Regions from separate parts of the Schaedlerella sp. genome, predicted to be linked through region 2. Evidence: a T-box and tRNA genes for the amino acid it is inferred to sense, from the RefSeq annotation. Region 2 holds a T-box; the other holds one or more tRNA genes.
The links. The T-box of region 2 lies ahead of leuS (leucine--tRNA ligase). A T-box ahead of a tRNA ligase gene usually reads a tRNA of that ligase, here a tRNA-Leu.
Positions count from the first base shown of each region.

Region 1: it encodes a tRNA-Leu, which carries the amino acid that the T-box ahead of leuS (leucine--tRNA ligase) is inferred to sense. The anticodon was not compared.

Region 1 covers NZ_JBQIKP010000005.1:32,378-47,121, forward strand. Annotated here, with positions in the region: gene rplT (50S ribosomal protein L20) at 1-134, shown strand, start outside; gene ACTOY7_RS03945 (hypothetical protein) at 340-492, shown strand; gene ACTOY7_RS03950 (hypothetical protein) at 756-884, shown strand; gene ACTOY7_RS03955 (hypothetical protein) at 1,077-1,247, shown strand; partial or broken gene ACTOY7_RS03960 (IS66 family transposase) at 1,307-1,931, shown strand; partial or broken gene ACTOY7_RS03965 (hypothetical protein) at 1,980-2,249, shown strand; tRNA gene ACTOY7_RS03970 (tRNA-Leu) at 2,255-2,338, opposite strand; gene ACTOY7_RS03975 (helix-turn-helix domain-containing protein) at 2,565-2,948, shown strand; gene ACTOY7_RS03980 (nucleotidyltransferase family protein) at 3,141-4,064, shown strand; gene ACTOY7_RS03985 (phosphotransferase enzyme family protein) at 4,067-5,179, shown strand; gene pap (polyphosphate:AMP phosphotransferase) at 5,246-6,784, shown strand; gene ACTOY7_RS03995 (deoxyguanosinetriphosphate triphosphohydrolase) at 6,913-7,914, shown strand; gene dnaG (DNA primase) at 8,006-9,781, shown strand; gene rpoD (RNA polymerase sigma factor RpoD) at 9,837-10,952, shown strand; gene ACTOY7_RS04010 (tRNA (adenine(22)-N(1))-methyltransferase) at 11,079-11,831, shown strand; gene ACTOY7_RS04015 (Nif3-like dinuclear metal center hexameric protein) at 11,821-12,603, shown strand; gene ACTOY7_RS04020 (uridine kinase family protein) at 12,646-14,316, shown strand; gene ACTOY7_RS04025 (helix-turn-helix domain-containing protein) at 14,467-14,744, shown strand, end outside.
Region 2 covers NZ_JBQIKP010000001.1:157,735-172,478, forward strand. Annotated here, with positions in the region: gene ACTOY7_RS00660 (SPFH domain-containing protein) at 1-780, opposite strand, end outside; gene ACTOY7_RS00665 (NfeD family protein) at 784-1,227, opposite strand; gene ACTOY7_RS00670 (TIGR03915 family putative DNA repair protein) at 1,429-2,211, opposite strand; gene ACTOY7_RS00675 (putative DNA modification/repair radical SAM protein) at 2,275-3,606, opposite strand; gene leuS (leucine--tRNA ligase) at 4,147-6,579, opposite strand; T-box leader at 6,707-7,049, opposite strand; gene ACTOY7_RS00685 (ZIP family metal transporter) at 7,134-7,952, opposite strand; gene ACTOY7_RS00690 (DUF3793 family protein) at 8,041-8,640, opposite strand; gene ACTOY7_RS00695 (hypothetical protein) at 8,926-9,348, shown strand; gene ACTOY7_RS00700 (CvpA family protein) at 9,521-11,170, opposite strand; gene ACTOY7_RS00705 (TrkH family potassium uptake protein) at 11,261-12,706, opposite strand; gene trkA (Trk system potassium transporter TrkA) at 12,715-14,073, opposite strand; gene recN (DNA repair protein RecN) at 14,075-14,744, opposite strand, start outside.

The sequences.
Region 1 (14,744 bases), on a different contig from region 2:
CCTACAGCAAGTTCATGTATGGCCTGAAGCTGGCGGATGTGGATATGAACAGGAAGATGCTGGCAGAGCTGGCGGTCAGCGACAAGGCAGGATTCGCGACATTAGCGGAACTGGCAAAAGAAAAAATCGCATAATTGTGAATGGGATAAAAGCGGAGTGGTGTATTCCGCTTTTATTTTTTGTTCTATAGGTAACTTCTCCGAATTTTCCTATAGAACAAAAAGCCTCCGGGGGATGCGCATTTTTTTCAAAATATATTGGCAATATTCTAAGAATAGGTTACAATATAGTTATAGAAGATTTGTAAGCGGCTGTAAACAGACGAGGAGGAAGGAGGTTATGGATAAAATGACAGATAAGGAACGGCAGGATACGAAAATGGCAATGTTGTATGAACTGAGATTAATTTTTGCCAATGGAGAAAAGAAAGAGTATACGACAGAAGAAATTGTTGAATTGCTTGATAAGATTGCTATGGCTAAAGAGCAGTAACAAATAGAGGTCACATGTAAAGCGGAGGCTTAGCCCTCCGCTTTTAATATACCATCGTATGCAGAAAAGCTGCCAGTGGCAGGTTTTCTGCATGGGTTTATATAATTGTAAGAAAAAACAAATCTTTTTTTAAATTAAGGGCTTGTTTGTTTTTATATTTCGTTTTAAAATAGCCTTATAGGTCAGATCCTTTGCATTTGACAGGCTGTTGATGAATGTAAGGTTTAGCTGGAAAGGAGTTTTGAATGACGGAGGTAATGGAAATGGATAAAAAAGAAATTAAGGTTGTTATTGAATGGTGTGATGAAAAAGGGCATAGCGAGCATGAAATATTGGATTTAATACGCCGGATTGTTAACGCAAACCCACGGCATGAAGAAAAAGAAGAGTAAAGCGGAGGTTTAGCCCTCCGCTTTTAAAATTGGTTTATGTTTGTTGTTAAAGTTTTGCAAGTAGTTTGCCGCTCATATGTAAGCACGAAATAATCCGTATCTATGAATCCTCCATCATTTTTGATACAATAGCTCCAAATCAAGGAAGTATTGCCTATGAATGAAACGAACCTTACAAAAGAAGATTTCTGGATGAAGCGGATTCAGGATTTCCAAAAAAGCGGATTGTCAAGAAAAGAATGGTGTCAGGAAAATCAAGTCCCCCTGTCTGTCGACTTTCAGTTATTGGATCAGAAAACAAATGCAGAAGCCGTCCGCATTGGATCAAGGGATGGATCCGGTCTTTGCCAGACTCCTTTCTGAGTTAGAGGTTTCCTCCCAACCGTTGTCGGACTATCCTCCCATAACGATCCATCTTCCAGTATCTTACGGATGAATACAGCGGATCCCCACGGATGGTCCTTTTCCAATATGAAAGGACCAGGGGTGGCTACCATCCGGCAGAAATCCTGGGGGATGAATTCCGTGGCTATCTGACCTGTGATGGATACCAGGCTTACCACAGCCTTCCGGAGCAGATCACCGTGACAGGGTGCATGGCACATGCAAGACGGCGTTTTGATGAAGCCCTTACCCCTTTAAAAAAGGGCTTTACCAAAGAACAGCTGAAAGAAACAACTGCATACCAGGCAATGGCACGGATCGGCTTTAAATCAGGAAAAATACCTCAAAGCCTATCTGGAAGACGGACATCTGAGTATCGATAACTCGGCAGCGGAGAGGGCGATCAAGAACTTTGCCATTGGCCGCCGCAACTGGCTGTTCTCTAAAAGCATCAAAGGCGCGGAGGCCAGCGCGACCGTATACAGCATCACGGAGACGGCGTTACTGAAGGGGCTTAAGCCATATGACTATGTGGCTTACATACTGGAACGTATGAAAGATCTGGGGCCATTCCCGTCAAAAGAAGATCTCCAGCAACTATTACCATGGTCAGAATCCATACCGGAGTCCTGTCGTACAAATCGTCCAGGTGCGTCCACTTAGCAGAAACTGCTGGGTGGATTTTTTGCATAAAATCCGCGAAAAACATATGGTTCTACGCTCTTTAACAATGGAGTTGACTTAAGCGCTGTTAAAGATATGCTAGGACATGCAGACGAGGCAACAACTTTGAAATACTATATTTTCAGCAATTCTGACGAAAAAGAAAGGGAAGAAAAAGTGTTGAGTGCTTTGCGGGGAAACACAACATATAGTGAAAAACCTGCTGAGAGCGTGAGACAACGTGAGATAAATATTATACAATTTCCAGCAGATAAAAAAAGAAAGCCTCTAGTAATTAAAGGCTTTCCAGTCTTTTAAATGAATGCGGAAGATGGGACTTGAACCCACACAGCTCGAAAGCTACAAGATCCTTAGTCTTGCTCGTCTGCCAATTCCGACACTTCCGCATTCGTGATCCTAACGCTACGTCAAATCACAAGACACATCATACTATTTTCTGCAAAAAATGTCAACCCGTTTTTTTTAATATTTTTTATTTATCCAATTGATTTATTTTATTTTTTTACCATAATCCGGAAACTCTGAAGGGAAGTAATATCTTACATTATATTCGGGTAGCATAAGAAAAGATATTCGATAAAATAAAAAAGAGTAGTATGGAGGGCTTAAGTTATGGTGCGAAATCGGGTAAAAGAACTGCGCAAGGAGAGAAGACTGCGTCAGGAGGAACTAGCAGGCAGGATCAATATTTCACAGCAGACGGTCAGCCGGATTGAAAACGGGGATAACGCGCTTGCGGCGGATATACTGATGTCTCTGGCAAATTATTTTGGTGTGTCCGTTGATTATATTCTGTATCGGTCAGATTCACGAAGAGGGGCGGAAAACCAGACAGAATTTAATGAGATTCAGGAGAGGAACTATAACCTCTGCAGAAAGTATGAGCAGTTAAACCGCAAAAATCAGGAATTGATCTACAATCTGACGGAAGAACTGGGAAACGGACAGCGTTTCAAGGAGGAGCTACTGAGCAGGAAAAAGGAAAAGCAAAAATAGAATGAGCAGGTTTTTGCGGAAAAATATGGAAGGCCATATGGATAGTAACAGTTCGGCTTGGCATGGAAAGGATTCCAGGTCGAACTGTTACTATTTTTGTGCGTTTTTGGTAATTATTGTTTGATTATGTATAGGCTTTTTGTTAAAATAAGACCATACTATTAACGTAAGAAAGGATTGGAGGAAAAAGAAATGAAAAAACCGGTATTAGTGATCATGGCTGCGGGAATGGGAAGCCGCTACGGCGGGTTGAAGCAGATTGACCCGGTGGACGATCAGGGACACATTATCATGGATTTTTCCATATATGATGCGAAGCTGGCGGGCTTTGAAAAGGTGGTATTTATCATCAAGGAGGAAAATGAAAAGGACTTCCGTGAGGCCATTGGAAGCCGGGTGGAGCAGTATATGGAGACTTCCTATGCGTTTCAGCGGATCCAGGACATCCCGGAGGGCTTTGCCGTACCGGAGGGCCGCGCGAAACCATGGGGGACGGCACATGCGGTTCTGAGTGCTGTTCACGAGATCGACGGGCCTTTCGCGGTCATCAATGCAGACGACTATTATGGAAGAGACGCATTCCAGAAGATTTACGGCTACCTTTCTGCTCACGAGGATGATGAGAAATACCGCTACACCATGGTGGGCTATGAGTTGAGGAATACGGTGACCGACAATGGACATGTGGCGCGGGGCATCTGTGAGGTCAATGATGCCGGAGAGCTCACAGCCGTTACAGAGAGAACCCGGATCGAAAAGAGGGAGGGCGGCATTGCCTATACGGAGGATAACGGGGCTACCTGGGTGCCGATTCCAGGCGAGACGCTGGTTTCCATGAATATGTGGGGATTTACGAGAAGCATCCTGGATGAGATCCAGGCAGGATTCCCGGCATTTCTGGAAAAGGGCCTTCGGGAAAACCCGCTCAAATGCGAGTATTTTCTCCCCAGTGTAGTCAGCGGACTGGTGGAGCAGGACCGGGCATCCGTAGCAGTCCTTTCCTCTGCGGACAAGTGGTATGGCGTAACATATAAAGAAGATAAGCCGGTTGTAGTTGCGGCGATGCAGAGACTGAAAGCGGAAGGCTTCTATCCGGAAGATTTATGGGAGGATTGACGATGAGGAAAGAAAATGATAAGGGAAAAACAGACGCGATCAATAATTTCAGCTCCCGCGGGAACCTGGTCTCTGTGGAGCCATATGGCAGCGGGCACATTAACGATACCTACCTGCTTATATATGATGATCCGGAAAAGGGGCAGTATAAAAAGATCCTGCAGCATATGAACCGGCAGATCTTTACCAGGCCCATAGAGCTGATGGAAAATATCATGAACGTGACGACCTATCTGCGAGAGCGGATCCTGGAGAAGGGCGGAGATCCGGAGCGGGAAACGCTGAATGTGATTCCGGCTTTGGACGGAAAGCCATACTACATAGACTCGGAAGGAGAATACTGGCGGGCATATCAGTTCATCACCGGAGCGTCCTGCTACGATCAGGTGAAAAAGCCGGAGAACTTTTACCAGAGCGCTTTTTCCTTCGGCAATTTCCAGAGGATGCTGGCAGATTATCCGGCAGATACCCTGCATGAGACCATACAGGGGTTCCACGATACAAAATCCAGGTTTGCGGCATTTCGGCGGGCCGTGGAGGCAGATGTCTGCGGCAGGGCAGAGTCCGTCAGGAAGGAGATTGATTTTGCCTTTGCGCATGAGGAAATGACTGGTGTGCTGGGAGGGATGCTCGAGAGGAAGGAGATGCCTCTTCGGGTAACCCACAATGATACGAAGCTGAACAATATCATGATCGACGATGCCACGGGAAAGGGAATCTGCGTGATTGACCTGGATACCGTGATGCCCGGGCTTGCGGTCAATGACTTCGGGGATTCCATCCGCTTTGGGGCCAGCACGGCGGCAGAGGATGAGACGGATCTGGACAAGGTGGAATGTGATATGGAGTTATTCGAGCTGTACACAAAAGGCTTTGTCGAGGGATGCGCGGGCAGTCTTACAGCGAAGGAGTTGGAGATGCTTCCCATGGGGGCAAAGGTGATGACCTTCGAGTGCGGGATCCGTTTTCTGGCGGATTATCTGGAGGGAGATGTCTATTTCAAGATCCACAGAGAGGGGCATAATCTGGACCGCTGCAGGACACAGTTCAAGCTGGTAGAGGATATGGAAAAAAAGTGGGATATTATGAACGAAATTGTCAGAAAATATAGCTGATCAGAAACAAATACGATTGACAAAGCAACAACAGCAAAAAACAAAAAAATACGGGAGGAAAAGAAAATGCTGGAAAAAGTGGATTTGTCGAAGGAAATGTCAAAAGAAGAATACAAGGATAAAATGCCGCTTCTGGAAAGCAGACTGGGAGAACTGCAGAGACAGTGCAAGAGCCTGAAGATCCCGGTGATGATCGTGTTCGAAGGTTTTGGCGCCGCAGGCAAGGGGCTGCAGATCGGGAAGCTAATTCAGAGTCTGGATCCGCGCGGGTTTGAGGTACATGCGATCCAGCGTGAATCAGAGGAGGAAAAGATGCATCCGTTCCTGTGGAGATTCTGGACAAAGACTCCGGCAAAGGGAAGGATTGCCGTATTTGACGGAAGCTGGTACAGGAAGGTCCTGATCGACCGTTTTGAAAAAAAGAACAAAAAGACGGAGCTTCCGGATGCCTTTCATTCGATCTGTTCCTTCGAGAAACAGCTGACGGACGATGGCTGCGTCCTGATTAAATTGTTTTTGGATATCAGCAAAAAGGAACAGAAAAAACGTTTCCAGAAGCTGAAAGAGAACAAGGAGACCGCATGGAGGGTCAGCAAAGGGGACCTGGAGAGGAACAAGCGCTTCGACGAATACCAGGCGATCATGGAAGAGATGCTGCAGAAGACGGACACGGATTATGCCCCGTGGATGATCGTGGAAGCCACGGATAAGCGTTTCGCGACGGTAAAGATCTATTCGGCGGTCATTAAGGCGCTGGCACAGCAGATCGAAAAGGTACAGCATAAAAAGGCAGAGGCCGATGCGGTGAAGGCGATCCGGTCCATGGAGGAAAACGTACAGGTATCGGCGGTGGCGGAGGAGGCCGCGAAAAATGTGAACGACCTTCAGGAGTCCATCCTCCGGAATGCGGACCTGACCTTAAGCTATACGAAGGAAGAGTATAAGAAGAAGCTGGAGAAGCTGCAGAAGAAAATGGAGCTCCTGCACGGGGAGCTGTACCGGAGGCGGATTCCGGTGATATTGGGATTTGAAGGCTGGGATGCCGGCGGCAAGGGCGGCGCCATCAAGCGTCTCACCGAGAAGATGGATCCCCGCGGATTTGTCGTGAATCCTACGGCTTCTCCCAATGATATTGAAAAAGCCCATCATTACCTGTGGCGGTTCTGGCGGGCAGTGCCCAAGGACGGGCACATCGCGATCTTCGACCGGACCTGGTACGGCCGCGTGATGGTGGAGCGGATTGAGGGCTTCTGTACGAAGCAGGAGTGGCAGCGGGCTTATAAGGAGATGAACGATATGGAAAAGGACTGGGCGGATGCGGGCGCTGTTGTCATGAAGTTCTGGATGCAGATCGATAAGGATGAGCAGGAGCGCCGCTTTAAGGCACGCCAGGAAAATCCGGAAAAGCAGTGGAAGATCACGGATGAGGACTGGCGCAACCGGGAAAAGTGGGATCAGTATGAGGATGCGGTCAACGAGATGCTGATCCGGACTTCCACGGAATACGCCCCCTGGATTGTGGTGGAAGGCAACTGCAAATATTATGCAAGGATCAAAGTTCTGGAAACTGTGGTGGACGCGATTGAAAAGCGTCTGAAAGGATAACCGGGAACTGTCGGCATAAGCTTACATTCAGGCCGGGAATTTCCTCTTTTGGAAAATTAGAGGAAATTCCCGACAGGTTTTGAATATAATATAATAGGGAGTTCAGGATTTGAAAGAGGCAGCGGATGATGACGATCAGAGAACAACTGGAAGAAAGGGAATTGGAGTACTTGAGTCCATACGCGTCCTTCAGCAGGGAGTCAAGAGGGAGGGAGCGCCCGGAGCAGGAATGTGACATACGCCCGGTGTTTCAGCGTGACCGGGACAGGATCCTGCACTGCAAGGCGTTCCGGCGGATGAAGCAGAAGACGCAGGTATTCTTACAGCCCAAAAGCGATCACTACCGTACCAGGCTGACACATACGCTGGAGGTGTCGCAGAATGCGCGTACGATTGCCAAGGCGCTTCGTTTAAATGAAGATCTGGTGGAAGCGATCGCCCTGGGGCATGACCTGGGACATACGCCTTTTGGGCATGCGGGGGAGAGGGCGCTGAATTCGGTGTATCATTTTGCGCATAATGAGCAGAGCGTCCGTGTTGTGGAGTATATTGAGAGACAGGGAAAAGGGCTGAATCTGACATGGGAGGTACGGGACGGCATTCTGAACCACAAGACGGCCGGTACGCCGCACACGCTGGAGGGGCAGGTGCTCCGCCTGTCAGATAAGATTGCCTATATCAACCATGATATCGATGACGCTGTGCGGGGCGGTATTTTAACAGAAGAGGAAATTCCGAAGGAAATCCGGAATACACTGGGGGATACCGGAAAACGCAGGCTGGATACCATGGTCCATGACGTGATCGTGCACAGCATGGACAGACCGGAGATCCTCATGTCCGAGGAAGTGGGGCAGGCCATGAAGGAGCTTCGGAAATTTATGTTTTATCATGTATACCTCAACCCCAAGGCAAAGGGGGAGGAGGATAAGGCAGTGGACCTGATCCACCGGCTGTATGAGTATTATCTTACACACCTGGAGCTGCTGCCTGAGCAGTTTCTTCATGCCATTGATCTTCCGGGAAACTGCCGGGAACAGATCGTGTGCGACTATATTGCCGGAATGACCGATAATTACGCGGTGAAGAAGTATGAGGAGTATTTTATGCCGGAAGCATGGTCGAAGTAGTTTTTTCGTGACTTTTTTCTTGAATTACAGGAAGGAAATTTATAAGTTTTGTCGAATATATAACATATAGGGAATTTTTTGGGAGGTCAGAATGTATTATTCGGAAGATTTGATCGAAGAAGTACGGATGAAAAATGATATCGTGGATGTGATTTCCGGATATGTGAAGCTGCAGAAAAAGGGCAGCTCCTATTTCGGTCTCTGTCCGTTTCATAATGAAAAGTCTCCGTCTTTTTCCGTCAGCAGGCAGAAGCAGATGTATTACTGCTTTGGCTGCGGCGCCGGAGGGAATGTCTTTACGTTTCTGATGGAATATGAGAATTATACATTTATCGAAGCTGTCGAATATCTGGCGGAGCGTTCCGGGGTGGAGCTTCCGAAGGCGGAGTACTCCAGGGAGGCGAAGGAGCGGGCCGGCTTAAAAGCCTCTTTGCTGGAGATCAATAAAGCGGCGGCGCAGTATTTTTATGTGCAGCTGAAGTCGGAGCAGGGAAAGGCCGGTTATACATATCTGAGGGAGCGCCGTCTGTCGGATGAGACCATCCGTGCATTCGGGCTGGGCTATTCCAATAAGTACAGCGATGACCTGTACCGTTATCTCCGGTCAAAGGGATATCCGGAGGAGATGATCCGCCAGGCTGGCCTCATCAGCATCGACGAAAAGCATGGTGTCTATGACAAGTTCTGGAACCGGGTCATGTTTCCGATCATGGATGTGAACAGCCGGGTGATCGGATTCGGGGGACGCGTCATGGGAGATGCGAAGCCCAAGTATCTGAATTCCCCGGAGACCCCCATTTTTGACAAGAGCCGGAATCTGTACGGGCTGAATCGTGCCAGGTCCTCGCGGAAGCCATATTTTCTGCTCTGTGAAGGCTATATGGATGTGATCGCGATGCATCAGGCCGGCTTCACCAATGCGGTGGCTTCCCTGGGGACCGCGCTGACCGCGGGGCATGCTTCCCTGATCCGGCGTTATGTCCAGGAGGTGTACCTGACCTATGACAGCGATGAGGCAGGGACGAAGGCAGCGCTCAGGGCAGTTCCGATCCTGAGAGAAGCAGGAATCTCTGCAAAGGTCATCCGGATGGATCCCTATAAAGACCCGGATGAATTTATCAAGAACCTGGGGGCGGAGGAATTTGAGCAGAGGATCGAGGGGGCAAAGAACGGGTTTATGTTCACCCTGGAGATCCTGGAGCGGGAGTATCATATGGACTCTCCGGAGGGCAAGACCGCGTTTTTCCAGGAGGCGGCAAGACGGCTGATCGGTTTCCAGGACGAGCTGGAACGGAATAATTACATAGAAGCGGTTGCAAAGGCCTATCGGATCAGCGAGGAGAGTCTGAAAAAGCTGGTGTCCAGGACCGCAGTCCGGGAAGGCATGGCAAAGCCGGTGGAACGTCCCAGGACGGCGCCGGGGCAGCCCCTTAAGAAGGAGGACGGCAGTCTTACGGCCCAGAAGGTGCTTCTTACGTGGATGATCGATGACAGCAGGCTGTTCGGCATCATCAGCAGACATATCAGCCCCGGGGATTTTACACAGTCTCAGTATCGCACGGTGGCGGAGCTTTTGTATGAGCAATACAGGGCAGGCAGTTTGAACCCGGCAAAGATCATCAACCATTTTACGGAGGAGGAAGAACATCGGGAGGCAGCCGCGCTTTTCAATACCCGGATCAGCAGGCTGACCACGCCGGAGGAAAAGGTACGTGCCATTAAGGATTCTCTCCTGCGGGTGAAGTCAAACAGCATTGATGTCCGGATGAAGAATCTGGAACCGACGGATATGGCGGGTCTGCAGCGGCTCATGGAAGAAAAAAGACGGCTTGGGGAATTGGAGAAACTGCATATTTCTTTAGAATAAGGATAAAATATAACAAGATAGCCTGGCGCTGTGCAGGCAGAGGAAGGAAGGACACATGGAAGAGAACACACAGAAATTTTTGGAGCGTTTAAGAGACCTGGTTGCTCTCGGCAAGAAAAAGAAGAGCATCCTGGAGATCCAGGAGATCAACGACTTTTTCCGTGACATGGAGCTCAATGCGGAACAGATGGACAAGGTATTTGAATACCTGGAATCCAACAATATTGATGTGCTCCGGATTAGCGGCAGTGACGATGATGTGGACATTGACATGGACGTGATCCTGTCCGAGGAAGAGGACGTGGATGTTGAGAACATTGATCTCTCGGTTCCGGATGGAGTCAGCATCGAAGATCCTGTGCGCATGTATCTGAAAGAGATCGGAAAAGTTCCTCTTTTGAGTGCCGAGCGTGAGATCGAGCTTGCCCAGCGGATGGAAGACGGGGATGAGGATGCCAAGAAGGAGCTGGCGGAGGCAAACCTGCGTCTGGTGGTCAGCATTGCCAAGAGGTATGTGGGCCGCGGAATGCTGTTTCTGGACCTGATCCAGGAGGGCAATCTGGGACTCATCAAGGCTGTGGAGAAGTTTGATTACCACAAGGGATATAAGTTCAGCACCTATGCCACATGGTGGATCCGTCAGGCGATCACCAGGGCCATCGCAGACCAGGCGAGGACGATCCGGATTCCGGTTCATATGGTGGAGACCATCAACAAGCTCATCCGTGTGTCCAGACAGCTCCTGCAGGAGCTGGGGCGTGAACCCACCCCGGAGGAGATCGCGAAGGAATTGGACATGCCGGTGGACCGTGTCAGGGAGATCCTGAAGATCTCTCAGGAGCCGGTTTCCCTGGAGACTCCCATCGGAGAAGAGGAAGACAGCCATCTTGGAGATTTTATCCAGGATGACAATGTACCGGTTCCCGCGGAGGCGGCGGCCCAGACCCTGCTCAAGGAGCAGTTGGACGAGGTGCTGGATACGCTGACCGAGAGGGAGCAGAAGGTGCTCCGGCTCCGGTTCGGCATGAACGATGGAAGGGCAAGGACGCTGGAAGAGGTAGGCAAGGAATTTGATGTGACCAGAGAGCGGATCCGTCAGATCGAGGCAAAAGCGCTGAGAAAGCTGCGTCATCCCAGCAGGAGCAGGAAGCTGCGGGATTACCTGGATTAAAAAGCCTTGCCCGGATAAGAGACGGAATAAAAGCAGATTTTGAGGCGCGGCGCGGCGCGTGTCTGCCGGAAGTAAGAGACTGCCGGAGAAAATATGCGCGGGCGGCGGACCGCAGAGGATGGACAGATGGAATTATCAGACAGACTGCAGGCGGTCGCTTCCCTTGTGACTGCCGGGCATCGGGTTGCGGATATAGGTACGGATCACGCCTATATCCCGATCTACCTTTTGCGGAAAGGGATGGCCCCGTCGGCCATTGCCATGGATGTGAATGAAGGGCCGCTGAAAAAGGCAGAGGCGCATGTGAAAGAGAACGGCATGGAAGAGAAGATCCGGCTTCGGTTATCGGACGGTTTTGAGAAGCTGGAACCGTTTGAAGCGGATACCGCCGTGATTGCAGGAATGGGCGGGCCGCTGATGATCCGGATCCTGAGCGCGTATCCGGAGGTTACCCGGTCTCTGAAGGAACTGGTTCTCCAGCCCCAGTCCGAGATCGCAAAAGTCAGAGCCTTTCTTTTAGAGGAAGGTTTTTTGTTTATTCAGGAGGATATGGTAAAGGACGACGGAAAATATTATCCAATGATGAAGGCTGCGCCCCCCAAGGACGGCAGACGCGGCGGCCGGAGAAAAGGTGCGGAAAAAAGCCTGGAACCGGATAGGGCCTGCGTGTGGGACGAAACTGGGATCCGATACGGGAAGCTGCTTTTGGAAATGCGGCATCCGGTCCTCAGGGAATATCTGGACCGGGAATTGGAGATCCGGCAAAATATTCTGGCAGGGCTGCAGGGGCAGACCGGAGAGCGGATCCGGATCCGCAGGATGGAACTGAAAGAGGAGTTGGATTATATCCGGAAAGGGTTGGATTACTATGCAGTGTAAAGAGATTATGGATGTTATCGAAGAAGTGTACCCAAAGGAAGCGGCATTGGGATTTGACAATGTAGGCCTGCAGGCAGGAAGATCCGATCAGGAAGTGGCCCGGATCTATCTGGCGCTGGACGCCACGGAGGAAGTGATCCGGGCGGCAAAAGACTCCGGCGCGGATATGCTGATCACCCACCATCCGCTCATATTCAGCCCGTTAAAATCTGTGACTGATGAACAATTTGTGAGCCGGCGGATTCTGGAACTGATCCAAAGTGACATTTCCTATTATGCCATGCACACCAATTATGATGTGCTGGGAATGGCGGAACTTTCCGGGAGGATCCTGGGGCTGCGTGATCCGCGGGTTCTGGACGTGACTGCGGAGATTGGCGGAAGGGAAGAAGGGATTGGGCGCATCGGCAGTCTGGAAAAAAGCATGACGCTGCGGGAGTGCTGTGGGTATGTGAAGGAGCGGCTGGCACTGGATTTTGTGAAGGTATCCGGAAATCTGGACAGGGAGGTGCGGCGCCTTGCCGTTTCGCCCGGTTCCGGAAAAAGCGCCATTGCTCCCGCTATCGCAAAAGGGGCTGATGTGCTCGTGACAGGGGATATCGGCCACCATGACGGACTGGACGCGTGGGAGCAGGGACTTGCGGTGATCGACGCGGGGCACTACGGGACGGAATCTATTTTTATAGAGGATATGAAGCAATTCCTGGAAAAACGGCTGGACGGGGTGGAGATCCGGACTGCTCCGGCGGCGCATCTGTTTTCCATACAATAGGCAGAGGACGGAAAAGACTGATGAAAGGCAGGGATGGAATCTATGGATAAAAAAATGTATACGGTTACGATCGGAGAAGAAACCAGACAATATGCGGAAGGGACAACATACCGGGAGATTGCGGAGGAATTTCAGCATCTGTATCCGCATCCCATCGTTCTGGTGTATGTCAACAAGTATCAGCTCCAGGAATTGAATAAGCATCTGAAAAAGGACTGCGAGCTTGGATTTATCACGACGGCGCGCCATATCGGACATGAGACCTATAAGCGGAGTATGTGCCTTCTGCTGGTGAAGGCGGTACATAATGTAGGCGGATATGACAATGTGGAGCGGGTGCGGATCCATTTCTCCGTAAGCAAGGGCTACTACTGCACGGTGGAAGGAAACGTGACGGTGGACGAGGCATTTCTGGAAAAGGTGGATGCCAGGATGCGCGAGCTGATAGCGGAGCAGGTTCCGATCCAGAAGCGCTCCGTACATACCAACGATGCCATCGAACTGTTCCGCAGGCACAGAATGTATGATAAGGAGCACCTGTTTGAATACCGCAGGGTATCCAGGGTGAATATCTACAGCATCAAAAATTTTGAAGATTATTTTTACGGATATATGGTTCCGGATACCGGATATCTGAAATATTTTGCGCTTCATCTCTATGAGGACGGATTTGTGATCCAGATGCCCACCATGAATCAGCCGGATACGGTGCCGCCCTTCGAGCCTCACAGGAAGCTGTTTGAGGTACTCCGCGAATCCGTTGCCTGGGGGGACCAGCAGGGGATCGATACGGTGGGAATGCTCAACGATGCGGTGACAAAGGGCAACATGCAGGAAATGGTTTTGGTCCAGGAGGCGCATCAGGAGCGGAAGATTGCGGAGATCGCAAAGATGATCGCGGAACGGCCAGATGTAAAATTTGTTCTGATCGCAGGACCATCTTCCTCGGGAAAGACTACATTTTCCCATCGTCTGTCCATTCAGCTTCGGGTCAACGGGCTGGTGCCGCACCCGATCGCGGTAGACAACTTCTTTGTGGACCGGGAAAAAACGCCCCGGGACGCCAACGGGGAGTATGATTTTGAATGTCTGGAAGCCATTGATGTGGACCTGTTCAATCAGGATATGCAGGCATTGCTCAACGGCGAGGAGGTGTACCTTCCGGTCTTTGACTTCAAGTCCGGAAAGCAGAACCGCTCCACGAAGCCGAAGAAGCTCGGGGAGAATGATATCCTGGTCATTGAGGGCATACACTGTCTGAATCCCAAGCTGACGGAAATGCTGGACGATGCCAATAAGTTTAAGATCTATATCAGTGCATTGACGCAGCTGAATGTCGATGAGCATAACCGGATCCCGTCCACCGACGGGCGGCTGATCCGCCGGATCGTGCGGGACGCAAGAACCCGTGGAAATTCCGCCCAGAAGACTATCGCTATGTGGAGGTCGGTGAGAAGAGGGGAGGAGGCGAATATCTTTCCTTATCAGGAGGAAGCGGATGTGATGTTTAATTCCTCACTGCTCTATGAGCTGGCGGTGCTCAAGCAGTATGTGGAGCCCCGGCTGTTCGGCGTGGAGAAGGACAGCGCGGAATATGCGGAGGCGAAGAGACTGCTGAAGTTTTTTGATTACTTTGTGGGGATCGAAAGCGATTTTGTGCCGGCGAAATCCTTGCTGAGAGAATTTATCGGCGGGGGATGCTTCCAGCTATAAAGTACATAAAAAACAGGCTTTTGCAAGTAAAATCGCAAAAGCCTGTTTTTTTATGTTGACTTTTGACTTAGTATATGTATAATTGATTATGGTAAATAAAAAGTTTAGTAATCCTAAGGAACTGTACAAATAAAAAGGAAGTCGGAGACTATGAGTATTGAAGAAAAGATCGGCATGAAAATCCGTAATCTGCGCAATCAGAACGGCCTGACACAGGAAGAGCTGGCGGACCGGACAGAGCTGACGAAGGGGTTCATCTCCCAGCTGGAGCGAGGGCTGACGGCGCCTTCGGTATCTACCCTTCTGGATATCGTGGAATGCCTGGGAACGAATCTTTCGGATTTTTTCCATGATGAGGATGACCTGCAGATCGTATTTCCAAAAGAGGATTATTTTGAGAAGGAAGACGAGGACGGCAACAGCATCAC
Region 2 (14,744 bases):
CGCTGCCTTTACAAACTCGATACCTTCCGCGGTCGCTTTCTGCACCGTACGGATGGCTTCTGCCTGACCTTCGGCCTCCCGGATCCGTTTCTGCTTCTCCGCTTCTGCCTTCAGAATCGCAGCTTCCTTGGAAGCCTCTGCTTCCAGAATCAAGGATTCCTTCTCACCTTCCGCTACAAGGATGGTAGATTTCTTCTCACCTTCCGCGCGAAGGATGGCTTCTCTTCGTTCACGCTCCGCCTTCATCTGCTTTTCCATGGCGTCCTGAATGGCTTTCGGAGGCATAATGTTCTTCAGTTCTACACGGTTGACCTTGATTCCCCATTCATCAGTGGCAATGTCCAGGATCGTCCGCATCTTAGTGTTGATGGTCTCCCTGGAGGTCAATGTCTCATCCAATTCCAGGTCGCCGATAATATTACGCAGAGTTGTTGCCGTCAGGTTTTCAATTGCGGCGATCGGGCTCTCTACACCGTATGCATACTTCTTCGGGTCTGTAATCTGGAAAAATACCACCGTATCAATCTGCATGGTTACGTTATCCTTTGTGATCACGGCCTGCGGATCAAAGTCTACAACCTGTTCCTTCAAAGAGACTCTTTTCGCCACCTTATCTAGGATCGGCATCTTGAAATGCAGCCCTACGCTCCAGGTCTCCTTGTAACCGCCCAGGCGTTCCAGTATATACGCATGTGCCTGGGGTACAATCTTGATGTTGGAAATGATGATCAAAAGTAAAATGACTAAAATGACAATGATGATAATAATTCCGAGATTCATACTCTATTCCTCCTCATACTTTTTTACAATAAGCTTTACCCCTGAGATGTTGACGACCTTTGCCAGATCCCCCGGATTCAAGATCACCCCGTCCTCCTCTGTTCGTGCCGTCCATTCCAGTCCGTTCACAACTGCGGTTCCCATCTCCTGCAGGTTGTTGACCGTCTCTGTTATTCTAACCACTTTTCCGATAATTCCCTCATAATTTGTTTTTTCATGATGGGAATTTATGTATTTTACCGCAAATGGGCGGGTAAAAATAAGCAGTAAGAATGATACGGCCAGAAAAGCACCTGCCTGCCACCAGATATTCAGTCCCGCTATGGTAAAAAGCAATGCGGCCACTGCGCCTCCGGCCAGCCAGATTGATGTCAGTCCGACCGTCGCGATCTCAACGGCAAGAAACATGATCAGCAATCCAAGCCAAATAAAAACCTCTCTCTCCATGTGACCTCCTTCTTTCTATTAGATTTCATCTGGTGTGCTGTAATGGATGGGGTCCATTACTTCCTGATGTTGATTCTATCTTAAACCGCTTCCTCAGATTACGCAATACCTTTTGCGTGAATGCAGTGTTTTCGTGTCTCAATGAATAACTGTGAAATCCGGACCAGGTGTAACAGTCACGGCATCGTATCAACTGCTGCTTCAATGGACCGCCTCTCTGATCGGAAGGAACTCGGTCATATCCTGGCGGAAATGAATCGGCAGATGGGTTCTCTGGCAGATGGGGTTCTCCCGTTCCTTGATGGCAATGGACTGGAAAAATCCCTGCCACAGCCTTTCGAACTCCGCTTCCGCTTTCGAAACCTTCTCCGCCTCTTCCCGGTTCAGGCATTCTCCGCTCACGAGAACCCACTGGCTTCTCATACGGTGTACGAGAAATTCCTGAAAGGTCTTATCATAGATCATCCAGTTTTCCAGTGGGAAACGGTCCGCAAAATGATCCGCAATGCATGTCAGCACCCGGTTCTTCGGTGTAATCTCAGAAAAAAGGACGCCGTTTTCCAACTCCCGGAAACGGATAAATTCCATGAACTGGTGTGCTTCGTTGGCGACCTTTCTGCTCAGCTCAAACACGCAGGCCACATCCGGATCGGACAGATGCTCCATGATACGCTTGCTGTTGCCCACCGTCCGCGCGGCCTGCATGACGTGGAACACGGCTTCCGCCTTTTTCGGATGCGTGGACAGGAGCGCATGATATATGTCCCAGTATGTGTTATATCCAAGGTGGTTCTGGATCAGCTTTTCCACTGCCGCTGCTTTGCGCTCCTCCTCCGTGACCTCCGTATATTCACAGAACAGCTGTGTATCCAGCATCCCGCGCAGTTCAATCCCCGCTTCACCGTCCCTGCTCTCCTTCCACGCATCATAAATCGCAGAAAATATCCCAGTGATCGTGTCACTGCAGATATATACTTTTTTCATACAAACCCACCCCCGTTTCAGGTTTTCGCCAAAATATTCTGATTAATATCAGGCAGTATTATATCACTGCATTGGACGGATGCCATGTACAGAGCGCACAGCATCATGTGAAGAATAATCATAATTCATATCATCAAATAAGGAAAGCTGTCGGTAAGTCATTCCGGACACCGTGTCCGGAAGTCTCTCCTTCGTATTGAGAAGGTTTCTGGTGATGTAGTCCTCATCCAGCCTGGTACGGTACATCATCTTCCCGCCGCAGGTCAGAAAATACAGCGCGCGCTTTAAGACCACGCCCATTTTTTTCAGATCCTCAAACTTCAGATTCCCCATCTGCCTTGCCTTCACGATCCGCATGGCAGACTTGACCCCGATTCCCGGAACACGAAGCAGCATATTGTAATCCGCCCGGTTCACCTCCACCGGGAACTGCTCCAGATGCTTCAAGGCCCAGTTGCACTTGGGATCCAGAAAAATATTAAAATTCGGATGCTCCTCATCCAACAGTTCCTTTGCCTCAAATCGGTAAAACCGAAGCAGCCAGTCCGCCTGATACAAACGATGCTCCCGCAGAAGCGGCGGCCCTTCCCCTGTCCTGGCAGGAAGTTCCGAATCCTGATTCACAGCCACAAAAGCGGAATAAAACACCCGTTTCAATCCAAACTTCTGATACAGAGCTTCTGCCACATTCAAGATCTGATAGTCCGTCTCCGGCGTTGCCCCGATGATCATCTGGGTACTCTGTCCGGCCGGCACGAACCGGGGCGCATTCTTATACAGGACGATCTCTTGCTTATTCTCCCGCATCCGGTTCTGGACCATACGCATCGGCGCCAGTATATTCTTCCGGTTCTTATGGGGTGCCAGAAGGCGCAGCCCTTCGGCAGTAGGCAGCTCTAAGTTTACGCTCATCCGGTCCGCCAGAAACCCGACTCTCTCAAGCAGCTCTGCATCCGTACCCGGAATCGCCTTCACATGGATATACCCCTGAAAATTACAAACCTTACGCAGTCTGTAAAGCGTCGCATAGATCAGCTCCATCGTATAATTCGGGCTCTTCAAAATCCCCGAGCTCAAAAACAGACCTTCGATATAATTCCTCCGATAAAACTCCATCGTCAGCGTACAGACCTCCTCCGGAGTAAAAGAGGTTCTGACTACATCATTAGACGAACGGTTGATACAGTACTTGCAGTCGTAAATGCACTCATTGGTAAACAGGATCTTCAGCAGACAAATACACCTGCCGTCCGAAGAAAAGCTGTGGCAGAGCCCTGCCGCCCGGCAGTTCCCCATCCCCGTTCCATCCCCCTTGCGGTCCACCCCGCTGGACGTACAGGCCACATCATACTTCGCCGCGTCCGATAAAATCTGCAGCTTGTCATACACGGACATCTGAACCTGAATCTTCTCCAACAACTTCCTCACACCTTCTTTTCCAACCGAATGATACACTATCCAAAACATTTGTTCTTTTACTATGATAGCACATCCAAGTTATGATTGCAAGCATTTTCCGAACTAATGTTCTTTTCCTGGATCCAAAGGTTACTGTGAGCGCCCGGTCAGGGTGTGAACAGTAACATCCAAAGAGAAGGATTGATAGCTGGAGATTATGAGAATGTTACAGTCCCTTTTAAAAATGAATTGTTACGAATCAGTAAAGCCAGCCAAATACGATATGCGGATGCAGAAAGGCATAAAAAGGCAATGCAGATTTATCAGAAGCTATAAGGATCCGGACACATAGACACAGGGGCCGTCGGGAAATGACTGGTTTTCCGCAATCTATGCTGTGACTGATTCCATATCACAGCAAAGTATTGTGCAGAAATGCCATTTTCCGGCAGCCCCTTTTTATGGTCGTATTCCGCAATCTACAGCGAACTTTTCCATATCTCCAAACACAATATTCTTTATATCAACTTTTTCCGATCACTTCGCTACAATATTAATGATCTTCCCCGGAACATAAATCTCCTTCACAATATTCCCGCTCAGTTTATCTCCCAGAGCTTCCTTCCCTGCCGCAATGGCAGCGTCCTTATCCGCATCCGCCGGAATGGACACAACCACCTTCGTCTTCCCGTTCACCTGAACCGGGATCTCAATCTCGTCGTCCTTCATCTGTGACTCATCGTAGCTCGGCCAGCCCGCCGTAAACACGGTCTCACTGTGCCCCAGCTGCTCCCACATCTCTTCCGCAAAATGCGGCGCAAACGGAGATAAGAGTACCGCAACTGCCTCCAAGGTCTCCTTGTCGATCCCGCCGTTTTTCTTTGCCAGCTCGATAAACTTGTTGTTGTACTCCATGAAACCGGAGATCACCGTATTCAGGCTGAAACTCTCCAGACGCGTGGTGATGTCATACACCATCCTATTCCGCAGCTTGAGCATTTCCTTCGTCGGCTTGACATCCGCATCCTTGCTGTCCATCACCAGATTCCAGAGACGCTTTAAGTAACGGTTTACCCCGTCAATCCCACGGTCGTCCCACTCCGCATCCAGCTCCGGAGGTCCTACGAACAACTCGTACATCCGCAGGGAATCACAGCCGTAATCCCGCACCAAATCGTCCGGTGATACCACATTTCCCTTGGACTTGCTCATCTTGATCCCGTTCTTTCCGGTGATCATCCCCTGGTTGAACAGCTTCTGAAACGGCTCGTCAAAGTCCACCACTCCGATATCATGCAGGAACTTGGTATAGAACCGGGAATACAACAGATGCAGTACAGCATGCTCCACACCACCGATATACATATCCACCGGAAGCATCTCGTCCGCCTTCTCCCTGGATACCAGCTCCTGATCGTTGTGATTGTCCACATAGCGCAGGAAATACCAAGAGGAGCCTGCCCACTGAGGCATGGTGTTGGTCTCCCGCTTCGCTGCCTTTCCGCAGACCGGGCAGGTGCAGTTCACCCATTCCTCAATGCCTGCAAGCGGGGATTCTCCGGTTCCTGTGGGTTCGTAGGATTCCACCTCGGGCAGAGTCAGCGGAAGCTCTTCCTCCGGCACCGGCACATTTCCGCAGTCCGGACAGTGGATGATCGGGATCGGCTCGCCCCAGTAACGCTGACGGGAGAATACCCAGTCACGCAGCTTGAAGTTCACGGTCGCCTTCCCGATGCCCCTCTTCTCGATGATATGGGGAGCTTCCTTTTTCAGCACCGCAGACTCCATGCCGTTCCATTCCCCGGAATTGATCATAGTTCCGGCAGCCTCGGTATAAGCCTCAGTCATATTTTCAATTTCTTTTCCGTCCTTCGCAATGACCTGGACGATCGGGATGTCAAATTTCTTCGCAAATTCAAAGTCGCGGTCGTCGTGGGCCGGTACACACATAATGGCTCCCGTACCATAATCCGCCAGTACATAATCGGAGAGCCAGATCGGTGTCTTTGCCCCGTTCAGCGGATTGATGGCATAACTCCCGGTAAACACACCGGTTTTCTCCTTATCCTGCAGACGGTCCACATTGGACTTCATGGACGCGTCGTAAATGTATTTTTCCACCGCTTCCTTCGTCTCCGGTGTAGCAAGCTCCGCCGCCAGGGCGTGCTCCGGCGCCAGTACCATAAAAGTCGCTCCGTAGAGGGTATCCGGACGCGTGGTATAGACCGTGATCTTTTCCTCCCGTCCGTCCACCGGGAAATCCACTTCCGCGCCGTAGGACTTTCCGATCCAGTCGCTCTGCATCTTCTTAACCTTTTCCGGCCAGTCCAGCTTGTCCAGGTCATTCAAAAGGCGGTCCGCATAGGCCGTGATCTTAAGCATCCACTGGCGCAGGTTCTTCTTCGTCACCTCCGCGCCGCAGCGCTCGCATTTTCCGTTCACCACTTCCTCGTTGGCAAGGCCGGTCTTGCAGGACGGACACCAGTTGATGGGAAATTCCTTCTCATAGGCCAACCCTTCCTTGAACATTTTTACGAAGATCCACTGGGTCCATTTGTAAAAGTCCGGATCCGTGGTATTGACCTCCATATCCCAGTCATAGAGGGCTGCGATCTGGTTGATCTGCTTCTTGATGTTCGCCACATTTTCCGCCGTGGACACCGCTGGATGGATTCCCATCTTGATGGCATAGTTCTCCGCCGGAAGTCCGAATGCGTCCCATCCCATAGGGTGTACGATGTAGTGTCCCTGCTGCAGCTTATAACGGCTCCATACGTCAGAGATCACATAGCCTCTCCAATGCCCTACGTGAAGCCCGTTTCCGGACGGATAGGGGAACATGTCCAGGCAGTAATACTTCTGCTTCGGATTGCCGGAAGCATCCATCTTCGGATTCACCGGATCCTTTTCCCATTTTTCCTGCCATTTCTTTTCGATTGCCTTATGGTTGTAGACAATTTTCTGTGCCATTTAAAATTCCTTCCTTTCCTTGAAATACCCGGGGCGGACACGGAATCCAACGGCATTCCCTGACAGCTCCCTAAAAAAGCCCTTTCATCTTCACTAAAGATCTGTAGGAAAATAACTACTACAGCTCCTAAGAGACGAAAGGGCTTTGAATTTCCGTGGTACCACTCTTATTCACCCCGCAGACAGTCTGCCGGATGCACTCATTGCTTCTGTAACGGGAAGACCCGCTTCTGCTTACTGACACGGAATCATGTACTCAATCACTGCAGACACCCTCTTTGCACATTGATTCAGCAATAAACCGAATCCGGACACACGGCCCACGCCGTCCGGGTGTCAATCGTACCTCATTCCGCGCTTCGGCAGAAGAACTCCAAGGCGAGTTCAGAAAGATCCGCTTCCTGCCTCGCACCTGCCGGCAGTTCTCTGAAAAGCTTCCGTTTCTTACTATTCCTCTTCAACGCTTTTTCCATGTTATTATAAGAAGAATGTTAAAATAAGTCAAGTCATTTTTTCTCTTTTCCCTATTTTATGCGGCTTTGAAACATAACTTTTTACCCCAACGCCACGTCCAATATCATCATCAGCGCAAACCCGGCGGCCACCCCGATGGTTCCGATGCTGGAATGCTTTCCTGTCTGGGATTCGGGCACCAGCTCTTCCACCACCACATAGATCATGGCTCCTGCCGCAAATGCCAGCAGGTAAGGCAACACCGGAAGCACCAGGCGGGTGAGCAAAATGGTGATCCACGCCGCGATCGGCTCCACGGCCCCAGATGCGGTTCCGTACAGAAATGCCCGCCTTCTTGACATCCCTCCTGCCCGCAGAGGCATGGAGATGATAGCACCCTCCGGAAAATTCTGTACCGCGATCCCAATGGCCAGTACCAGTGCCCCTGCCAGTGAGATCATCGCATTCTCATTGAGCACGCCGGCGAAGGTCACTCCCACCGCCATCCCCTCAGGGATATTATGCAGGGTGACAGCGAGGACGAGCATGTTTGTTTTTTTTTGGCATCCGCCGCGGACACAGGGATTGCACAGATCAGGACAGCGGCATCCGTCCTCGACCTCTTCTTCCGCCTGGTAGATATGCGGTGTCAGCGCATCCAGCAAAAGTAAAAATCCCATTCCCAGTAAAAATCCGACTGTTGCCGGAACCCATGCGATCCCGCCCTGCTCCCCGGACATCTCGATGGCCGGGATCAGAAGGGACCAGACCGAAGCCGCGATCATCACTCCGGACGCAAATCCAAGCAAAGCTTTTTGCAGGCGCTCATTCATTTCTCCCCGCAGAAAAAAGACCATGGCTGCCCCCAGCGTTGTCCCGGCAAACGGAATCAGCGTTCCAAGCAGTATATTACAATCCATATCAGAATATTTCCCCCATTCGTATCTATCTGTCGTCATTTTATGATATGCACGAACGGCGGTTTTGCCACCTGGCCGGCCTGCTTCCTTACTCCCCCTCACTCACGATCTCCCGCAGAGATTTTCCGGACAAAAATTCATTGACCGCGTATATTTTTGCGTCATCAAAACTCCGAAATGTCCTTGCGGCGCAAATGGCATCCTGATAGACCTTCCAATAGCCGACCGCCAGGTACTGCCTGCCCCCTGTCCGGATAAAGCCCTCCACATCCCTGGCCGGATATCCCAGAAACACGCCGATCTCATGAGGGAAGCTCTTTTCCTCCCGACCCGGCGCGTCCATCCGCTCCGCCAGAGTGTCCAGCATCTCCTCCAGCCCCATCCCACGGTATCCGAAGCGGCCCAGTATCCTCCGGATCCCGGGGCGGTTCACAGATTCCTCCAGCGCTTCCCTTCGGTAAAAGAAAACCAGCGCTTTCTCTTTTCTGACTTCCAGGATCCTCCATACCACCTTCGTCCCCCGGAAGAATTCCGGAAGCTCCGCACACAGCCTTTCCTCTATTGCGATCAGGCTTGCCGCCCTTAAGCCCTTCAGAAACGGCGCGCACTGGAGCACGATCTGAAATTCCAGGCGCAGACGCAAATTCTGGTGCTTTAAAAAATAGGCCGCAACCTCCGCAGGCATCATCACTTTCCATACCTCCCGACATTTAAGAAACTTTCGGAAACTCTTTCATTCCGCCTGACGCAATACTCACGCAGTATCTATTTTTTTCGTTTTTCTTCACATTATACATCACGCAAATACACCGGAAACGCGGCAGATCTCCCCCATAGTTTCCCTTTTTTGGCTTTCTTGCTTTTTTACCCTTTTTTTAGTTGTCCCTTTCCCTACTTTAGTGTATAATGGGTATAAGACATTTGAGCAGTGACAATTACTCAAAAATACATCTACATAAAGGAGAGATTCGTCATGGTATACTTAATCACAGGCCCGAAAGGCAGCGGAAAGACTCAGCAGATCATTGAACTTGCAAATGAAAAGGTAAAGACTACCAACGGAAACGTTGTACTGATCAAGAAAAGCCACCGCGACACATCCAGCGTCAACTTTAACATCCGCGCAATCTGTATGGCTGATTACAGCGATATCACAACTTTAGAGGAACTGGTCGGATTCTTATACGGCATGGTAGCAGGCAATCACGACATTGAGACCATCTTCATAGACGGCGTATTGAAGCAGGTTGATATTTCCGTCGATAATCTGCCTGTATTTTTGCAGAAGATCAACAAAATCTCCAAGGATAACAATATAGAATTTTATATCAGCGTAAGCTTAGAGAAGGAGAAGATTCCGGATATCGACAACCCGGATTACAAGGTTCTCAACTGAGAAAAGCCCTGCGGACTGTTTGCAGATTCTTTCGGGACTGTTCCCGCGGTTGCTTCATCATTGGTATTTTTAAAAAAGAAAACCCGCAGTCCGCAGGTTTTCTTTTTTGCTTTCTATTACTGCCATTCACGGCCTCCCCGGACGCAAATGGCAGTTCCTTATTTTCACGGATTTATTCTTCTGTCCCGTCGTCCGCGTCTTTTTGAACGCGGGACTTCTCTTTCCCGTTCAGCGAAAGGACCGTGTTGGTCTCCTCTCCCGCCTTATATTCAATGGTCACTTTGTCTCCCACATCAAATCCGATGATGCTGATATACTCCGCAATGGAAATATCAAAGATATCGTCGGAGCCTTCGAGCATCACGAAATAGTGAGAATTTCCGTCGATGACACCCTGGACGATCCTGCTGATATTTGCGGTCACCGTCTCGATCTCCCGGGTATCCTCAGCCACGGCCTTAATGCCGTTCTCATACATGAGATCCGTATAGGACGCCTCGCAGGAGCTGACCGTATCACCGATGGCAACGATCTGGTACTTCTGTACATTGACCATGGCATATTTTTTCACCAGTCCGGCATCGTCCTTCAATGCGATAAAATACGTGGGCTCCCCGGATATATTCAAGAGCAGTGGGAACGTCGCCTGGTATTTCAGGTTCTGCACCTGTCCTTCCGCTGAGGACATGGCCGAGGTCTCAGTTGCCCCCTCAATGGCATAAAATTTTGTCTCCATGGTCCTCTGGTTCATCAGCACAAAGCCCACATTAGACTGGTCGCCGCTGACCGAGGTCACGCCGGTATACACCCAGACATCGTCGTCGATGGCCAGATAGTTATAGCCGTTGGTGGTGATCAGGCAGTCCTTTTGTCCCAGCACACTGTTGAAATATCCATGCTTGAGCGTACCGTAATAATCATATAATTCTACCAGCAGGTCCGCGGAATAGGCCCGGTCGATCCACTCTGGCACCTCTTCGATTGCATAGTCCCGCGTCTCGCCGGTGATAGCGTTGCACAATATCACTCTGCCCACGGTGATGCCGCCGAACAGGCCGATATTGTACTTGCGCACCGGGCAGATCCAGTAGGGAACCCCGTCATCATCAATCTCAAAACTCAGCTCATTGAAGATATACGTGGGATACCGGAAACGCAGATGCCGGTAGATATTCCGGTTAAAATGGTCGCTGGTGGTATACTTCATCCCTTCGCTTAATTTCACAAGCTCCGTGTTCTGCGTAGCCATATCGATCTTGATATAAGCCGGGATGCCCTCCCGCAGGTTGGTAAACCATTTGATCAGGCTTGCATAGCGCAGCGGGGACACCCGAACCGGCCGGTCCTGGTAATTGATCTGGCTGTACAGATCATCCACCTCAAACTGGGACACCATATCCACCATGCTCCCCATCTTCCGATTCCCCAGGATCTGGGCGGAATCCCGGTCCAGAAGGGGAATCTGGTCAAAGGAAAGTTCCTCGATATCCTTGATGAACTCCCCGTCCTGCACGTCCAGAAGCTTTTGGTACTTCTTTGCGTTCACGATGGGCGAGGACAGTAGGGAGCCGATCACATAGGCACCCACCAGAAGCAGCAGGATCACCTCAATGATCTTAAAGCCTTTCAGCTTTTTCAGCTCAAAGCGCGTCGGCCGCTTTTTCAGGATATAGGCGGCGCCCGCGGCCAGCACCAGCATGATCAGAAACATCCACATATCCGCGGAATGCAGGTTCAGAGCAGGCAGCGCCGCATAATAATACGCCGCCGCCAGGATCAGCACGGCCAGGACCGCCATCACTTTCAGTTTCGCTTTTTTCATAAATCTCTCCAATCCGCCGCCGGTCTCCGGCGGCTGTTTATACTATCGTATGCAGAACCTCTGTCATAGTCATCCGTTTCTGCATCCCCCTCAAAACCTTCTCCGCCACAGCTCCGGAGATAATAACATCAGGTAGGGGAAGATCTCCAGCCTGCCTACCAGCATGTCCACGCAAAAGACCGCCTTCGACAGCCCCGAGAACTGGGAAAAGTTCTCCACCGGCCCTACCAGCGAGATCCCGGGCCCCACATTGTTCAAGGTCGTCAGTACCGCGCTGAACGTAGTCCCGAAGTCAAAATTGTTGAAAGCCACCAAGAGCACCGAACCCAGCAGGATCATGATATAGCAGATAAAATAAATGTAGACGCCGTTCATGGTCTCCCCGCTGACCTTTCTCCCGTTCACCCTGACGATCGTCACTGCCTTGGGGTGCAGCATCCGCTTGGTCTCCTGCTTGATGCTCTTGAGCAGGATCATCAGCCGGGAAACCTTGATCCCGCCCCCGGTGGAGCCTGCGCAGGCTCCTACGACCATCAGCGAGAGCAGGACCGTCTTGGAGAGCTCCGGCCACAGGTTCCAGTCTGCCGTACAGAATCCCGTGGTGGTAATGATGGCAGCCACCTGGAAGGAGGCATATCGGAAGGCGCGCATCACATTGCCGTACTGATGCAGGATATCTATGGTGATCACAGCCACTGCCCCGGCGATAATCCCCAGGTAGATATGCAGCTCCTCATTTTGGAAGGCTTCCTTCCATTTCCGCAGACAGATCAGGAAATACAGGTTGAAGTTCACCCCGAACAGAATCATAAATACCGTGATCACGCCGTCAATATAAGCACTGTCGTAGTGTGCCACACTGGCATTCATATTGGAGAAGCCTCCGGTTCCCGCCGTACTGAACGCATGGAGGAGAGCGTCATAAAAATTCATCCCTCCGAACAGCAGCAGCACCACTTCCACGGCCGTCAGTACAAAATACATGGCATACAGGATCTGAGCCGTAGTCCTGGCACGGGGTACCAGCTTGTCCGCCTCCGGCCCGGGTACCTCCGCGCGCATCAGATGCATGGAGTTTTCATCGTCCAGGGATGTCAGCATCATGACAAATACCAGCACCCCCATTCCGCCGATCCAGTGCGTCAGGCTCCGCCAGAAGGCCATCCCCCTTGGCAGGGCCTCAATGTCCGTCAGGATCGTAGACCCGGTGGTCGTAAAACCGGATACGGTCTCGAAAAAAGCATCCAGATAGCTGGGGATACTGCCCGAAAGGAAGAACGGGAGCGCCCCGAACAAAGACCACAAAATCCAGGCCGAGCCTACAATGAGCAGCCCTTCTTTTTTATAGATCCTCCGGTTTCCCGGCTTTTTTCTGCCCGCCAGCAGAAAAATCAGAAAAAGGACCCCGCTGACCACCACAAAATGCAGCGCGCTTTCTTCTTTATAAAGCAATGCCACGAAAGCCGGGATCAAAAGAAGCACGCCCTCTACCCCCAGCATCTTACTTATGATAAACACTGTCATCCTATTATTCATGTCCGCACCTACAACAAAATATCCTCTATATCCTGAATCTGTTTTTTCATTGTGATCACAATTACATTATCCCCCACCTGGATCCTGTCATCCCCGTTTGGAATGATGATCCGCCATTTCCTGGCGATACACGCGATCAGGTTATTCGGTTTCAGGGACAACTCCTTCAATGGGATATCCGTATATCTTGTCTTTGCTTTGACAATAAATTCCAGTGCTTCCACCTGCTCGTCCACCAGCTGGTACATGGTCTCCACATTGGCGCTGCCCTGGGAATTTTTTCTCGCCCGCACATAGCTCAATATGGCGTCCGCAGTGACGGTTTTTGCCGACACCACACTGTCCAGGCCGAAGTCCTCGATCATCCGCACTCTCTGGTCCTCATTCACCTTCAGGATGATCTTGGATACTCCCTGGCTTTTCGCGAACAGGGACATGATAATATTCTCTTCATCCATCCCCGTCAGCGCGATAAACGCATCCGCGTCCTGGATCCCTTCTTCTATGAGCAGATCATGATTGGTGGCGTCGCCGTTGATCACCGTTGCTTTGGGAAGCATCTCACAGAGACCTTCGCATTTTTCTTTATTCTTCTCAATGATCTTGACCTGCATCCCGATGTTCGTCAGCTGGAGGGCCAGATAAAAGCTGGATCTCCCGCCGCCGCAGATCATCACATTCTTCATCTTGATCTTCCGGTAGCCCAGCAGCTTGAAAAAACGGCTGATATCCTGGTGGGAGGCCGCCACGTGCAGCCGGTCCCCGGCCTGTATGGTGTAATCCCCGTCCGGGATTACCACGTCTTCCCCCCGTTCCGCGGCACAGACCAGAACCTTGATCTGAAAGCGGTTATACATCTCAGCCAGCGACATGCCCTGCAGCTTGCTCTCGCCTGATACCGGAAATTCGATCAGCTCCACCCTGCCCTTGACAAAGGTTTCGATCTTACTTGCATTGGGAAAGAGAACCAGCCGGGAGATCTCCTCCGCCATGGTCAGCTCCGGATTGACCGCCATACTCAGGCGCAGATCCTCCTTTAAAATGTCGATCTGCCTGTAGTAGATCGGGTTCCGTACCCGGGCGATGGTATGAAGCGCCCCGATCCGTTTCGCAATCAGGCAGCTCAGCATATTGCATTCGTCCGTGGAGGTGCAGGCGATGACCAGATCCGCCTCCGGCACCCCCGCGCTTTTCTGCACCTCTACATTGCCGCCCTCCCCGTGCACACCGATAATGTCCATGCGGTTCATGGCGTCTCTCAGCTTTTCCTCATTATTATCGATTAAAACAACATCATAATCTTCCGCGGAGAGCTGTCTGGTCAGCTTATAACCGACTTTGCCGTCTCCAATAATCACGATCTTCATTTTATCTCTTCATTTCCCTCGCACTTTCTAATATACTTGCAGTCACTTTCGCCCCGCCCAGAAGCCTTGCCAGCTCCTGCACGGATGCCTCCTCCTCCAGGCTGAATATCTCCGTCTGGGCTCCGCCTGTCTTCGCGCTTTTCCGGATCAGATAATGCGCATCGGCCTGGGCTGCAATCTGGGCCAGATGAGTGATGCACAGAACCTGTCTGGATTCTCCGATGATATGCATCTTTTCGGCCACCTTTCCTGCCGTGATGCCGCTGATCCCCGTATCAATCTCGTCAAAGATCAGCGTGGGCGTATCCTCCTGGTCGGCCAGCACGGTCTTGATGGCCAGCATGATCCTGGAAAGTTCTCCCCCGGATGCCACATTTCCCATGGGCCGCAGGGCCTCCCCCGGATTGGTGGAAATATAAAATTCCGCTTCATCCATGCCGTCTGCGGTATAGTCCTCCAGCTCTGCAAACCGCATTTCAAAACGGACATCCAGGAAATTCATGTCCGAAAGTCCTTCTTTGATCTCCTTTACAAAGGAAGCCGCCGCTTTTTTCCTTGCCTTTCTAAGGGAGAGGGCTTGCTTCTCATAATTCTGCCTGGATTGTTTCAGGTTCTCCTCCAATTCCTGCATATACTGCTCATAATCTTCCAGTTCCTTTAGTCTTTGCTTT